3 regions of the Glutamicibacter sp. BSL13 genome follow, and region 2 is predicted to be linked to each of the others. Evidence: riboswitches for the same ligand, from Rfam matches in the RefSeq annotation. Region 2 holds a riboswitch; each other region holds the start of a gene.
The links. A riboswitch is a leader RNA that binds a small molecule or an ion and turns the genes downstream of it on or off. The one in region 2 is predicted to bind S-adenosylmethionine.
Positions count from the first base shown of each region.

Region 1: it holds a riboswitch for S-adenosylmethionine, as region 2 does, so the genes downstream of both, RCJ92_RS04725 (methionine ABC transporter ATP-binding protein) here and RCJ92_RS03915 (acyl-CoA dehydrogenase family protein) in region 2, are expected to answer to the same signal.
Region 3: it holds a riboswitch for S-adenosylmethionine, as region 2 does, so the genes downstream of both, RCJ92_RS00705 (hypothetical protein) here and RCJ92_RS03915 (acyl-CoA dehydrogenase family protein) in region 2, are expected to answer to the same signal.

Region 1 is NZ_JAVGCZ010000016.1:13,278-17,482, reverse strand. It holds gene RCJ92_RS04735 (exonuclease domain-containing protein) at 1-123, shown strand, start outside; gene RCJ92_RS04730 (plasmid pRiA4b ORF-3 family protein) at 198-1,571, shown strand; SAM riboswitch class I at 1,846-1,935, shown strand; gene RCJ92_RS04725 (methionine ABC transporter ATP-binding protein) at 2,010-2,819, shown strand; gene RCJ92_RS04720 (methionine ABC transporter permease) at 2,828-3,553, shown strand; gene RCJ92_RS04715 (MetQ/NlpA family ABC transporter substrate-binding protein) at 3,596-4,205, shown strand, end outside.
Region 2 is NZ_JAVGCZ010000013.1:5,587-9,791, reverse strand. It holds gene RCJ92_RS03920 (LLM class flavin-dependent oxidoreductase) at 1-226, opposite strand, end outside; gene RCJ92_RS03915 (acyl-CoA dehydrogenase family protein) at 272-1,612, opposite strand; SAM riboswitch class I at 1,628-1,717, opposite strand; SAM riboswitch class I at 1,982-2,092, shown strand; gene RCJ92_RS03910 (ABC transporter ATP-binding protein) at 2,098-2,925, shown strand; gene RCJ92_RS03905 (aliphatic sulfonate ABC transporter substrate-binding protein) at 3,017-4,030, shown strand; gene RCJ92_RS03900 (ABC transporter permease) at 4,034-4,205, shown strand, end outside.
Region 3 is NZ_JAVGCZ010000002.1:68,296-72,500, reverse strand. It holds gene RCJ92_RS00720 (sensor histidine kinase) at 1-289, opposite strand, end outside; partial or broken gene RCJ92_RS00715 (response regulator transcription factor) at 333-1,001, opposite strand; gene RCJ92_RS00710 (D-alanyl-D-alanine carboxypeptidase family protein) at 1,089-1,739, shown strand; SAM riboswitch class IV at 1,856-1,972, shown strand; gene RCJ92_RS00705 (hypothetical protein) at 2,013-2,711, shown strand; gene RCJ92_RS00700 (4a-hydroxytetrahydrobiopterin dehydratase) at 2,841-3,539, shown strand; gene RCJ92_RS00695 (AI-2E family transporter) at 3,736-4,205, shown strand, end outside.

The DNA of each region.
Region 1 (4,205 bases), on a different contig from region 2:
TCCAACGGCCGGCTGACCAACAAGGCCAAGCACGTGCTGCGCCTGCGTGCCGCCGGGCAGAAGGTGGAGATCATTTCCGAGGGCGAATTCATGCAGCTGGTCGAAGGCTTCGCCCTGCAGTAATCTGCCGCGGGACGCGGCGCGACTTATCCTCCCGCAGTCTTCGCTCCAAGCCGCTGATCTGCAACGATGGGTCTATGACTTCTCGCGACCTGCTGACGCTGCGCATTGAATTGATGGAAGCCCAACCGCTGATCTGGCGGCGCATCCAGATTCCGGCCGACCTGGACCTGGCCGCTGCCGGTGACATCATCCAGATCGCCATGGGCTGGGACAACAGCCACCTGCAGTCCTTCCACAGCGCGGACCCCACCCAGGGATGGGGCAAGCCACAGACCGGAACCAGCTGGTATGACCAGCTTGCCCTGGACGAGGAGCTGGAGGGCCAGCCGCAGGAGGGCACCACACTCGGCCAGGCCCTGGCGGTCAACCCGGGAACCTTGTTCTACGTGTACGACTTCGGGGACAACTGGACGCACCGTCTGACCCTCGAATCATCAACCCCCTGCCCGGACGAGCAGTGCGCCGCCCGGGTGCTCGAGGGGGAAATGCGGGCGCCGGTGGAAGACAGCGGAGGATTATCGGGCTGGTACGACAAGCTGGAGGAGTTCAACGCCGAGCAGCCCACCGAGGAGCAGCAGGAAACCATCGACTGGCTGCGCTGGCGCTCCGGCGATGAGCTCGACTTCGACCCGATGACCTACAACCAGCAGGCGGCGAACCGCGAGCTGGAACTGTACTTCAGCCTCCTCGCGGGAAACTCGGTCTTTGTCCAGTGGCTGCGCGGCAAGCCCTCGGGGGTACGGCGCTACGCGCTGATCCTAGCCAGCGAGGCCGGAATCACCGACGCCGCGGCAGGCGCGCGGATCCCCGAATGGTTCTTCACGGAGATAGTTCGGCCTTTCCAGGTGCTCATTGAGCTGGCCCAGGGCGAAGGCATCAAGCTCACCCCCGCCAGCTGGATGAACCCGAAGGCCGTGGCGGAACTGGTGGAGCGCCTGCAGTGGGAGGGCATTGACTACGAATCCTCCTCGCGCAAGCGTGAACACACGATGCCCACGGTGGCCCAATTGCGTGAGGTGGCGCGCATGGCCGGACTGGTGCGGGTCTACCGCGGGCGTGTGCTCGCCACGAAAAAGGGCAGTGAACTGGCCGGGGATGAACCGCGCCTCGCCCGCCATCTGCTGAACGCCATCAACACGGCGGAAAAGGACGAGGGCTTGCGCGATGGCACCATCGCCTACTGGTTGTGCCGGGCCGCCGGGATCGAGGCGCTGAGCGACGCGGCGTCCGACTACATTACCGAGGTCATGAACTTGCTGGGTTACCGGATGGGGCCGCTGGGTCAGCCGCTGGGGCGCCATGCGGTCGTGCACCGCAGCACTCTAGCCCTCCTGTTTGAGGAGCTCGCCCGGTGGCACCGACGGGACTCCGGCGGCTACTTCTCAAAGCCTGCCCAGGAACACGTGGACGAATTCGCGCGGATGGTGCTGCAGGCTCCCGTGTCCTGAGGCGCGCCGCAACGGGGCGAGAGACGAACCGGTCCACCGCCTGACTGCGCTGTTGGCCTGCGGCCCCTGATGGGCCGTGCATTATGGCTTTGGTGTGCCTAGAATCTGCAATCCGCCTCATCCGTTGATTCACATGTCGTCACAACAGCGGAAGATGACGGGATGTGACGCCCGAAATGTCGCCATAAGACTGATCATTGCAGCTTGTGACCTGCCCTTTGAGTCGTTCTCCATCCCTGCGCCAGACTGGTGGACAACGAAGGCGATGACCTTCAAACCATCCAGAGCGGCCGAGAGATCTGGCTCTACGACGTCGCGGCAACCACCCATTGGGGCACGGTGCTACTGCCAGAAACGATGGAGAATTTCCTGGCTGACCGCTCCTCAGTGAGGCCGCGCGGCCGGGACGCTTCGTCGCGGTAAAGACGAGGAGTACACATGATCAGCCTGCGCAACGTATCGACAAGCTTCGGCACCGGCAGCGACGCTTTCACGGCCGTGGACAACGTGTCCCTGGACATTCCCCGGGGCTCGATCCAAGGAATTATCGGTTTCTCGGGAGCGGGAAAATCGACCCTGATCCGCAACATCAATCTCCTGCAGCGCCCGGACAGCGGTTCGGTCCAGGTTGGCGGCGTGGAATTGACCGAACTTTCAGAGGAAGAGCTGCGGCGCGAACGCCATCAAATTGGCATGATCTTCCAGCACTTCAACCTGCTCAATAACCGCACTGCCGCCCAAAATGTGGAGCTCTCGCTCAAGTTTGCCGGGGTTCCCGCCCGCCAACGGAGAGCGAAGGCCCAGGAGGCGTTGGCCATTGTGGACCTGGCCGACAAGATCCATTCCTATCCGGCCCAGCTCTCCGGCGGCCAAAAGCAGCGCGTGGCCATCGCCCGCGCCCTGGCCACGGAGCCCAAGGTGCTTTTGTGCGACGAACCCACAAGCGCCGTTGACCCGCGCACCACCGACTCGGTGCTCCAATACCTGCTGGACATTAACGCCAACCTGGGAATTACCACCGTGATCGTCACCCACGAAATGAACGTGGTCAAGGCCATCGCCGACAACGTGGCGGTAATGGAGGACGGGCGGCTGGTTGAACAGTTTGATCTGGCCGAGTTGAGGCAACCGGGTTTCAGCCCGCATACCGCGATCGGACGCTACCTGATCAGTGACGAGATCGTCCTGCAGCGCCCCACCGGCCAGGAAGAACACCGCACCCCGCAGCTGTCGGCTGCCGCATCCTAGGAGACGTCTTGAGCACAATCTATCTTCCGCTTGCGGCCGCTGCGAGCAGCAACGGTGCAGTGGCCACGTTCAGCATTGACCGCCTGCTGGAACTGGGACCCGAGATCGGCGTCGCGATCGGCCAGACCCTGGCGATGCTGCTGGTCTCGATTCCCCTGGCGATCCTGATCGGTACCCCCTTGGGAATCTGGCTCTATTCCATGTCACCGCAGGGCCTGCGGCCCCGACCGCGGCTGCACCGCATCGTCGACGGTGCAGTCAACACCATCCGCTCCTTCCCGTTCCTGATCCTGCTGATCGCGATCATCCCGGTCACCCGGTTCATCGTCGGAACAACGGTGGGTACCGCCGCGGTGATTGTCCCGCTGACCATCAACGCGATTCCCTATTTCGCCCGCTTCGTGGAACAGAACATCACCCAACTCGGTTCGGGCGTCGTTGAAGCCGCCAATGCCATGGGCGCCACCCGCGGGCAGATCATCCGCGACGTCCTGCTGGTGGAGGCCCGGCCGGCGCTGTTTGGCTCGATCACCATCATGACCGTCTCCTTCATCTCCTACTCGGCCATGGCAGGGCTGGTGGGCGGCGGAGGGATCGGCGACTTCGCCATCCGCTACGGCTACTACCGCTACGAGACCGGTGTCATGCTCCTGGCCATCGTGCTGATGATCGCGCTGGTGCACCTGGTGCAGGTCTCCGGTACGGCGCTGGCCCGGCGCTACGACAAACGATAGCCAGCACCCGTTACTTCACCTTCACTACTTCAAAGGAACACCATGTCACTGACTCGTCGCAGGATCATCACCTCAGCAGCCGCCTTGGCCGTCACCGGCCTGCTGGCTTCATGCGGTTTGACCGGCAATGTCAATGCCGGGAACGACAAGACCATCAAGCTGATCGTCACCGAATCGGCGCCCACCCAGGAGCCCACGAAGATCGCCGAGCGAATCCTGGAGGAGCAGGGATGGGATGTGCAGGCGACCTACGTCACCGACATTGTCCAGCCCAACCACGTGGTGGCGAACGGTGAATATGACGCGAATTTCTTCCAGCACGCAGCCTACCTGGAGCAGTTCACGGCGGATCAGAACATCGAGGTGGACCCGGCCTTTTACATGTACGGTTCACCGGCCGGGCTGTACTCGACCAAGCACAAGTCGGCGAAGGAACTGCCCGATGGGGCCAAGATCGCCATCCCGGTGGATCCCTCGAACAACGGCCGGGCCCTGGCCCTGCTGGCCAAGGAGGGGCTGTTGAAGATCACCGAGGGCAAGAGCGTCATCCACCTTTCGCAGAACGACATCCTGGAGAACCCCAAGAACTTCTCCTTCGTTGAGGTGGACCAGCAGTCGCTGTCCAAGACCCTGCCCGACGTGGATGCCGGCT
Region 2 (4,205 bases):
GGGATTCGTTGGTGCCGTTGTAGACGTCATAGGTGCCCAGCACATCGGCGATGAACAGCCCGTCGAACTTGCCCTTTTCCAGCACCTTGGCCAGGTGGGTCCAGTAGCCCAGGGTGTTGTAGCTTGCGGCTTGGTCCTGCGGGTGGCGCCAGAGTCCGGGCGACTGGTGGGCGACGCAGTTCATGTCAAAGGCGTTGAACAGGATTTCGCGGGGTGTGCGGCTCATGGCGGTCCTTCTTTCGGGGGTTTGATTCGATGGTGGCGGGCGGGACTAGCGGAAGCTGACCTGGCCCGGGGCGGGGACGTCCCCGGTGGCGTTCAGCCGCACCGGGGGCACCGCGTTGATCTCGTAGTCGCCCACGATGCGGGATTTGTAGATGGCGGGGTTGTGGGTGGCGATGGTGCGGGCGTTGCGCCAGTGCCGGTCCATGTTGCAGCTGGCCTTGGTGGCCGAGGCGCCCAGCGGGTCAAAGAGCTTGCTGGTCACCCCGATGGTCAGCGGCTGGGTGACCGATTGGGCGCGGTTGGCGGCCAACTCGCACACCGCATAGCGTTCGGCGGGGCTCAGGTTGGCGTCGGCCAGGGCGGCCTCGACCTCCAGCACCGCGCCCATCACCACCGACTCGATGGCGAAGACCTCGGCCGAGACCTCCCCCACGACCTGCAGGACCTGCGGTTCGTGGCGGACCGGGACCCCGGTGCCGGTGCTGAAGCTGCGGGTGCGCAGCTGGACCGAGGAGCGCAGGTCATTCAGCGCCGCGCGGGCCACGCCGGCCTGCACGGCCAGCAGCACCAGCTGGAAGATCGCCGATTCGGTGTCGTTCTCATGCTGCGGGATGAAGCTGTCCACCGGGACCCGCTCGAACGTGGTGGTGCCGGTGCCCGTCAGCTGCTGGCCGAACCCGTCCCAGTCATCCAGGATCCGCACCCCGGAATGCTGGGTGGCCACGACGGCGATCTGCCGACCGGGCAGCTGCGGGTGGGCCACGGCCACCATGGTCCAGTCGGCAAAGATGGTCCCGGTGCAGTAGTACTTCTCCCCGGTGACGAACCAGCGGCCCTCGTGCTCGGTGGCCGTGGTGTTCAGGCTGCCCAGCCGGTTGCCGCCGCGTTCGGTGTAGGCGTTGCCCACAATGTGCCCGGCGGAGATCCGCTCCAGCCATTTGGCCTGCAGCGACTGGTCCTCGAAGGCCAGCACGTCTTCGACGAAGGCCAGGTGGGCACGCCAGAGCTGGGCGATGTGGGAGTCGGCTTCGGCCAGTTCAATCAGCAGGCGGAAGACATCGGACATGCGGGCACCGTACCCGCCGCGGTCCACCGGGACGCGCAGGGCCCCGAAGCGTTCCCGGTTCAGCAGCCCCACTTGCTCAAAGGGCAGGATGCGCTCCCGGTCCCGGTGGGCCGCGCCCTCGGCGATTTGCGCGAAGACCGGCCGGAAGGTGGCGGCCAGGCGTTCATATTGTTCGTCGGCCCCAGGCCCCGGGGTGATCTTCAGCAGCTGCCGCTCGGGCAGCTGCTCGGGGTGCTGGTCCAGGTCCACGGCGTTGCCCGCAGGGGCCTGGGCAGGGTCGGACAGCGCGTTGAAGTCCGGTTGGGGTTCGCCGAATGACATGCAAGAGCCTCAATTCTTCCATCGGTCCTGGCGGTAGCACCGGCCCGCATGGGGTGGTTGCTGCGGCGTCGTGGAGCCAGATCTCTCGGCCGCTCTGGATGGTTCATCTCATTTGTACCGGCGGTGACGAAGCCGGCTCAAGGCCTGGCGTCATATTTCGGGGCATGAAGCGCAGATGACGTCGAACGCCCGGATCGCGCGAATGGGCAGGACGTTACAGCCTGACCCCCTCAAGCGGCAGAATGATGCAGAATCCACAAGGGATCAAAGAAATACCAGAATTACCGGCCCCAGAAACGTATGCTTCGAAGATTCGTCACATTACGAACGATTTGCCTTCCATCCGTTCGGGACGATTACATGGTGGCGTAACCATCCCGAGCGGCCGAGAGATCTGGCTCGTTGACGCCGCAGCAACCACCATGACGGGGAGAAGGCCTCTTCCTGCATGGACGGTGCTAACGCCAGAAGCGATGGAGATGACAATGAGTACTGTCCTTGTGTCGCCCACACCCGTGGCGCCATCCACTGCCCGATCGGTTCAGTTCCACAACCTGGGGCGTTCGTTCACCGCAGGACGGCAGACCCGCACGGTCCTGTCGGGCATCGACCTGCAGATCACCGCCGGTCAGGTGGTGGCCATCCTGGGCGCCAGCGGCTGCGGCAAGTCCACACTGCTGCGCACCGTCAGCGGCCTGGATCACCCCAGTGTCGGCCAGGTCCGCATTGGCGGCCACGCCGTGGAGGGAATCGATGACCGCTGTGCGGTGGCGTTCCAGGAACCCCGGTTGCTGCCGTGGCGGACGGTGCGCCAGAACATCGCCCTGGGCCTGTCTCCGCAGCTGACCGCCCAGGCCGGGCGCGAGCTGATCGCCGAGCTGCTGGAACTGACCGAACTCACCCACGCGGCGGAACTTCGTCCGCGCGAGATTTCCGGGGGCATGGCCCAGCGCGTTTCACTGGCCCGCGCCCTGGCACGGCGCCCCGGGGTCCTGCTGCTGGACGAACCGTTCGGCGCGCTGGATGCCCTGACCCGCCTGAAAATGCAGGATCTGCTGCTGGACATCCACCGTTCGTTCCCGACCACGGTGCTGATGGTCACCCATGACGTGGACGAGGCCCTGAGCCTGGCCGACCGCGTCATTGTCCTGGGGCACCGGCGGCCGAACGCGGAGCAGAAGCAGAACGGGGCCGGGGTCATCGAGGACCTGCCCCTGAACTCCCACAGGCCCCGCAACCGGACGGGTTCCGGATTCACCGCCCAGCGCGCGCATCTGCTGCAGCTGCTCGGTGTCGACCCGTCGGGCCATTAACCCCCGCGCCGCGTCGCCTTCCTGCCCATCCCTCACCCTTGCGTCCGGGCCTGCTCCCGTGCGCCGCCGAACCCACCCGCTAAGGATTCCCATGTCAAAATTCATCCTGTCCCGCCGTTGCGCATTCACCTTCGCCGCCGTGGCATTGGCCGCGAGCAGCCTCAGCGGCTGCGCCGGGGAGAACGCCGCTGCCGGTGAGACCCTGACCCTCGACTATGCGACCTACAACCCCCTGAGCCTGGTGCTGAAGGAAAAGGGATGGCTGGAGGATGCGCTGGCCGACGACGGCATCAGCGTCGAATGGATCCAGTCGGCCGGGTCAAACAAGGCCAACGAGGCACTGCGTGCGGACGCCATCGACGTGGGCTCCACCGCCGGATCCGCCGCCCTGCTGGCCCGCTCCAACGGTTCCCCGATCAAGACGATCGCGTTGTACTCGCAGCCCGAATGGTCAGCACTGGTCGTGGGCAAGGATTCACCGGTTTCCTCGGTCGCCGACCTGAAGGGCAAGCAGGTCGCGGCCACCAAGGGCACCGACCCCTACTTCTTCCTGCTGCAGGCCCTGCAGGAGGCGGGGTTGGGGGAAAAGGACATCACGTTGCAGAACGTGCAGCACGCCGACGGGCGCACCGCTTTGGCCAACGGCTCGGTGGATGCCTGGAGCGGACTGGACCCGATCATGGCGTCCGCCGAACAGGACGGGGCACGCCTGCTGTACCGCAACCTGGACTTCAACACCTATGGGGCGCTCAACGCCCGTGAGGACTTCCTCAAGGACAGCCCGGAAGTGGCGCAGACCGTGGTTGACGCCTATGAGAAGGCGCGCCAGTGGGCCGGCAGCCACCCGGAGGAAACCGCACAGATCCTGGCCGATGTCGCCGGACTGGACGCTCAGGTCGCCGACACGGTCATCTCCGAGCGATCCAACCTCGACGTGGCGGCGGTCCCGGGCGAGAAGTTCGTTCAGGTGCTGGGCAACATTGGGCCGGTGTTTGTCGACAGCGGCGATGTGAAGAGCCAAGCCGAGGTGGACGCCGCACTGGACACCCTGGTTGACGACCAGTTTGCCCGGCAGGCCGATGCCTCACAGATTGCGGGTGAATAGGCGATGACCGCTCCTGTTGACCAGCAGCCGGCCACCACACAAGCCGATGCCCCGCGCGCCGGGCTGCTCGCCGCACTGCTGGGGCTCCCGCGCTGGCTGGTGGGCCTGGTTGTCCCCGCCCTGGTCCTGGTGGCGTGGCAGTTGGCCACGACAAGTGGACTGGTGCCCTCCTATG
Region 3 (4,205 bases), on a different contig from region 2:
CCTCGGCCACGGCGCGGGTGGTTTGCGTGATGCGATCCAAGGGGGCAAGCATTCGACCGGCGAGGAACCAGCCTCCAATGAGCCCAAAACCCAGCAGGAAGAGCAGCACGCCGGTGGCCGCGGGTCCAAAGGCATCAAGTAGATCCGAGCGGTTCGGGACGAAACCTCTAGCGCTGTCGATGTTCCCCTCGGGAACATAGCGCAGCAGGAAAACCCAGACGGCGGTGAGCAGCAGCGCGCCAGCCAACATCAGAAAACCGACGTAGCTTAAAGTGAGCTTCAGTCGCACGCTCAGCCCTTTTGGCTTTTCCACTGTCCAACACCATAGGTACTTCACTGTCCGGGGCTTCGATGCAATATCCGACCCCTGGAACTGTTGCGATCACCCACGGTTCGCCCAGACGTTTCCGCAAGGCTGAGACCGTAATGCGCACCGCATTGGTGAAGGGGTCGGCATTCTCATCCCATGCTCGTTCCAGCAGCTCCTCCGCGCTGACCACCCCACCTTCTGCCCCCATGAGGACTTCCAGTACCGCGAACTGCTTGCGTGTTAAAGCCACATAGCGGCCTTCTCGGTAAACCTCGCGGCGAAAGGGATCCAACCTTACTCCAGCTATTTCGCGGATCGGAGGGCGGTGATGAGCCCGGCGCCGACTCAATGCCCGCAGGCGCATCACCAGTTCCTGGAGCTCAAAGGGCTTCGTCAGGTAGTCATCCGCGCCCAGTTCAAAACCTGAGGCCTTCTCATCGAGCCGGTCAGCGGCGGTCAGCATCAGGATCGGCAAACCGGTACCGGAGGCCACGATGGAACGGGCTACTTCATCACCGGAGGGGCCGGGAATGTCACGGTCGAGGATGGCGATGTCGTAGGCATTGATCTCCAAAAGTTCCAAGGCCGTAGCACCGTCCCCGGCAATATCTGCAGCGATGGTTTCCAAGCGCAATCCGTCACGGATCGCCTCCGCCATCAGGAGTTCGTCCTCGACGATCAGTACACGCATAGCCCCAATCGTACGAGCCGGAACATATTGCGGGCATATCAAAATTTCGATACGGCCCGGCAACAGGACGCCGCCTTGACTGGTTCCATGAGAAAAATGCGACCGGCCAAGTGCCGCAAGAAATCCCTCCTGGCCAAAATCATCCTGGTGCTTCTGGCGCTGCTTACCACCCTGTGGGTGCTTGCGTTGGCCCTAACGCTCGGAACCCGCAGTGACTGGAGTCCCTCATCCATGGCGGCAACCGTGACGTCGGTGGTCCAGGGAGGACAAGAGCCAAGGGCAGGTGCGTTAGGGGTGGCTGGTGGGGATGTGCCTTCAGGAACCACTCTGAAGTCCCCGGTACCAGCCGTGCACTACTTGAGTCCGGACCTGCGCGAGGCGATGAATGAGGCAGCAGCCGACGCCGCCAAGGATGACATCAAGTTCATCGTCAACAGCGGCTGGCGCTCGGAAGCATTTCAGCAGCTGCTGGACGAGGCGGTAGACCGGTACGGGTCGAAGCGTGAAGCCGCCTGGTGGGTTGCAACTGCGCAGACTTCACCGCATGTCTCCGGCAACGCGATAGACATCGGATCCTATGACGCGCGGTCGTGGCTAGACCAGCACGGTCGCTACTACGGACTGTGCACGGTGTACGAAAATGAGCCGTGGCACTTTGAGCTGCGCCCGGAAGCGGTGAGCCAGGGCTGCCCCGCCCCGTACACGGATCCGACAGAAGACCCTCGGCTGCAGCGCTAGAAACACGAATTAGGTGACAAGTGGACCGTTCCTTCGATAATGAACAATCCACAGTGAGCAATCGCGGCCTACGCGGACGCCAAACCGTCGGACCGGACGCATAGGATGATTCCCAGGTTCACGAGCTGCAGCGATAAGTACCTGGCTTGCTGCACGGCAACCCTCCTCAACCGAGCGGGGTGCCCCAGGGGAAGAACCGGTCCGCGGCACCAGCCGCCGGGCAAGTCGGTGGATGCCGCGGCGGAGATAAATCCTCCGTCGCCGGGTCCTCCCATGCGAGGGGAACAACAATTGTCTGAAAACGAACGCAGCCAGCACGAGAACTTCAACAAGGAACATGCGCAGGACTTCGAGGCCTGGCGCCGGGAGCTTTACGGTGATGATGTTGTTGGCACGGAATCGGCCGCGAAGATCTATCAGGCCATGAGACTGCGTGCCGACGGCCGGGCCGAGCTGGTTCGGGGAGGCCCGCTAGAGATTCCGGTCGACAAGTACGGTCTGCCGGCAGGCATCAAGGGAAATGAACCAACGGTAAGGGAACAACTGGACCTGCGGTGGGATGCCGCACTGTTGGAAAACCCGTACGCTCCACCGTACGTCCCGCGTCCGAAGGGAAATTGGCTCATCGTCAAGAGCCAACGGTCCGCAATGCTGCTGGATGGCGAACTGTACCGCGGGTATGACACGGAACGGTACATCCACAAGTGGATGCGCGCCGGGTTTACCCCGGAACTGTACTGTCTATTGCACGCGAAGCTTGAAAGCGTCGTGGAGCGCTGCCGGAGCAAGGCGAAGTGGGCAGGGCGTGAGGATTGGTTCGAGGGCCGGTTGGCCGAACTGAATCTTTCCAGCGGGAGCCTCGGAGCGAACGGTGCGAACCTCAACCCCGAGCACTGGCAGGACCTGCCGGGCCTGCTGGTCCGCCTGCCGATCTCGGTAGCGGTGGAGAAGATCCTCCTACTGGGTATGTAGGACCCGGGGCAGGGGGCGGAGGCCTGCTACGACGAGCGACGGCGCGTTCGACGCGCAACGCTGGCAATTGGCTAAAGGGCCTTCTTTCTTCTCCAGGGGCGCGGCAAGCTGAGAACGACCGTGGCCATTATGGTCACGGTCGTTGGCTCCATCCGCAGAGAGGCAAGAACAATGTCAGGCAAAGATGTGCTGTCAGCAGACGAAATCCAGGCACGGCTCTCACAATTGCCGCACTGGCGCTACGGGCTGGGGTCCCTGCGGACCGCTTTCAAGTGCCCGAGCTCGGCCGCCGCGATTCAGCTCGTGTCGGCGATTGGCGCGCTGGCCGAGGAAGCCGGACATCATCCGGACGTGGACTGGCGTTACGACACGGTGTTCGTCAACCTGGTGTCCCACGATGTCGGCGGAGTGACGTCACGGGACTTCACCCTGGCCACCCAGATCTCCGACCAGGCCGAAAACTTTGGTGCCCAAGTGGACCTGGGCCTGGTCCGGACGGTGGAAATCGCCATCGATACCGAAAACCCGCAACAGATCTCCAAGATCTGGCAGGCTGCCCTGGGCTATGAACAGGCGGCGGACGGTGCGCTGACCGACCCGCATGGCCGTGGCCCGGCCATCTGGTTTCAGGAGACCCAAACGCCGAACCAGAACCGTTTCCACGTTGATGTGACGGTGCCCCACAGCCACAGTGGCGACCTGCTGGAAACCCTGAAAACCACCGACGCAGAGTTCGACTACGAGTACGCGCCAAGCTGGGTGATCGTCACGGACAAGCAGGGCAACCGGCTGTGCATTTGCACCGAGGCCGAGTCCGGCCGCGAATAGCCGGTTGCGGGGTGCGGCGTCGCTGCATCTGCGGTGGCACGAAGATGAAACGGTGATGTCGGCGGGAACGGCGCTCGACTGAACCGGCAGTGCAGGACCTACCGGGCGCGACTGCTGCCCGACCCACTATTGGCCGATGGTAGGAGCGACCATGGCTTTCTTTCGCAGGCGTACATCAGGCAGCAGGAAAACACGGGTGGAGTCCTCCTCGCTGGATGAACAGGCGTGGGCCTCGGTGGAGCGCCCCGCGGTGACCTTCCAGGGATTGTGGACCGACCCGCTGGGCAGGCTCGGTACCCGGTGCCTGCAGCTGCTGATCATCGGCGTGATTGCGGGCCTGGTGGTCCTGGGGATGCTGCGGCTGACCCTGATCGTGATTCCCACCCTCATCGCCGTGATCCTCTCCTGCGCCTTGTGGCCGTTGGTGATTCGGCTGCGCCGGGTCATGTCCCCGCTCTTGGCCGCGTGGACCGTCTTCCTTGGCGCGCTGCTGATCCTGGGAGGCATCGGCACCGGGCTGGTGTTCTCGGTCATCAACCAGTGGCCCACCCTGGTCGAGCAGGCCGTGGAGGGGTTCAACCAGCTGAACTCCACCGTCCAAAACGTGGTGGGCGGACTGCCGTTCAGCATTGACGGGCAGCAGCTGGATGACGCGGTGCAACGGGT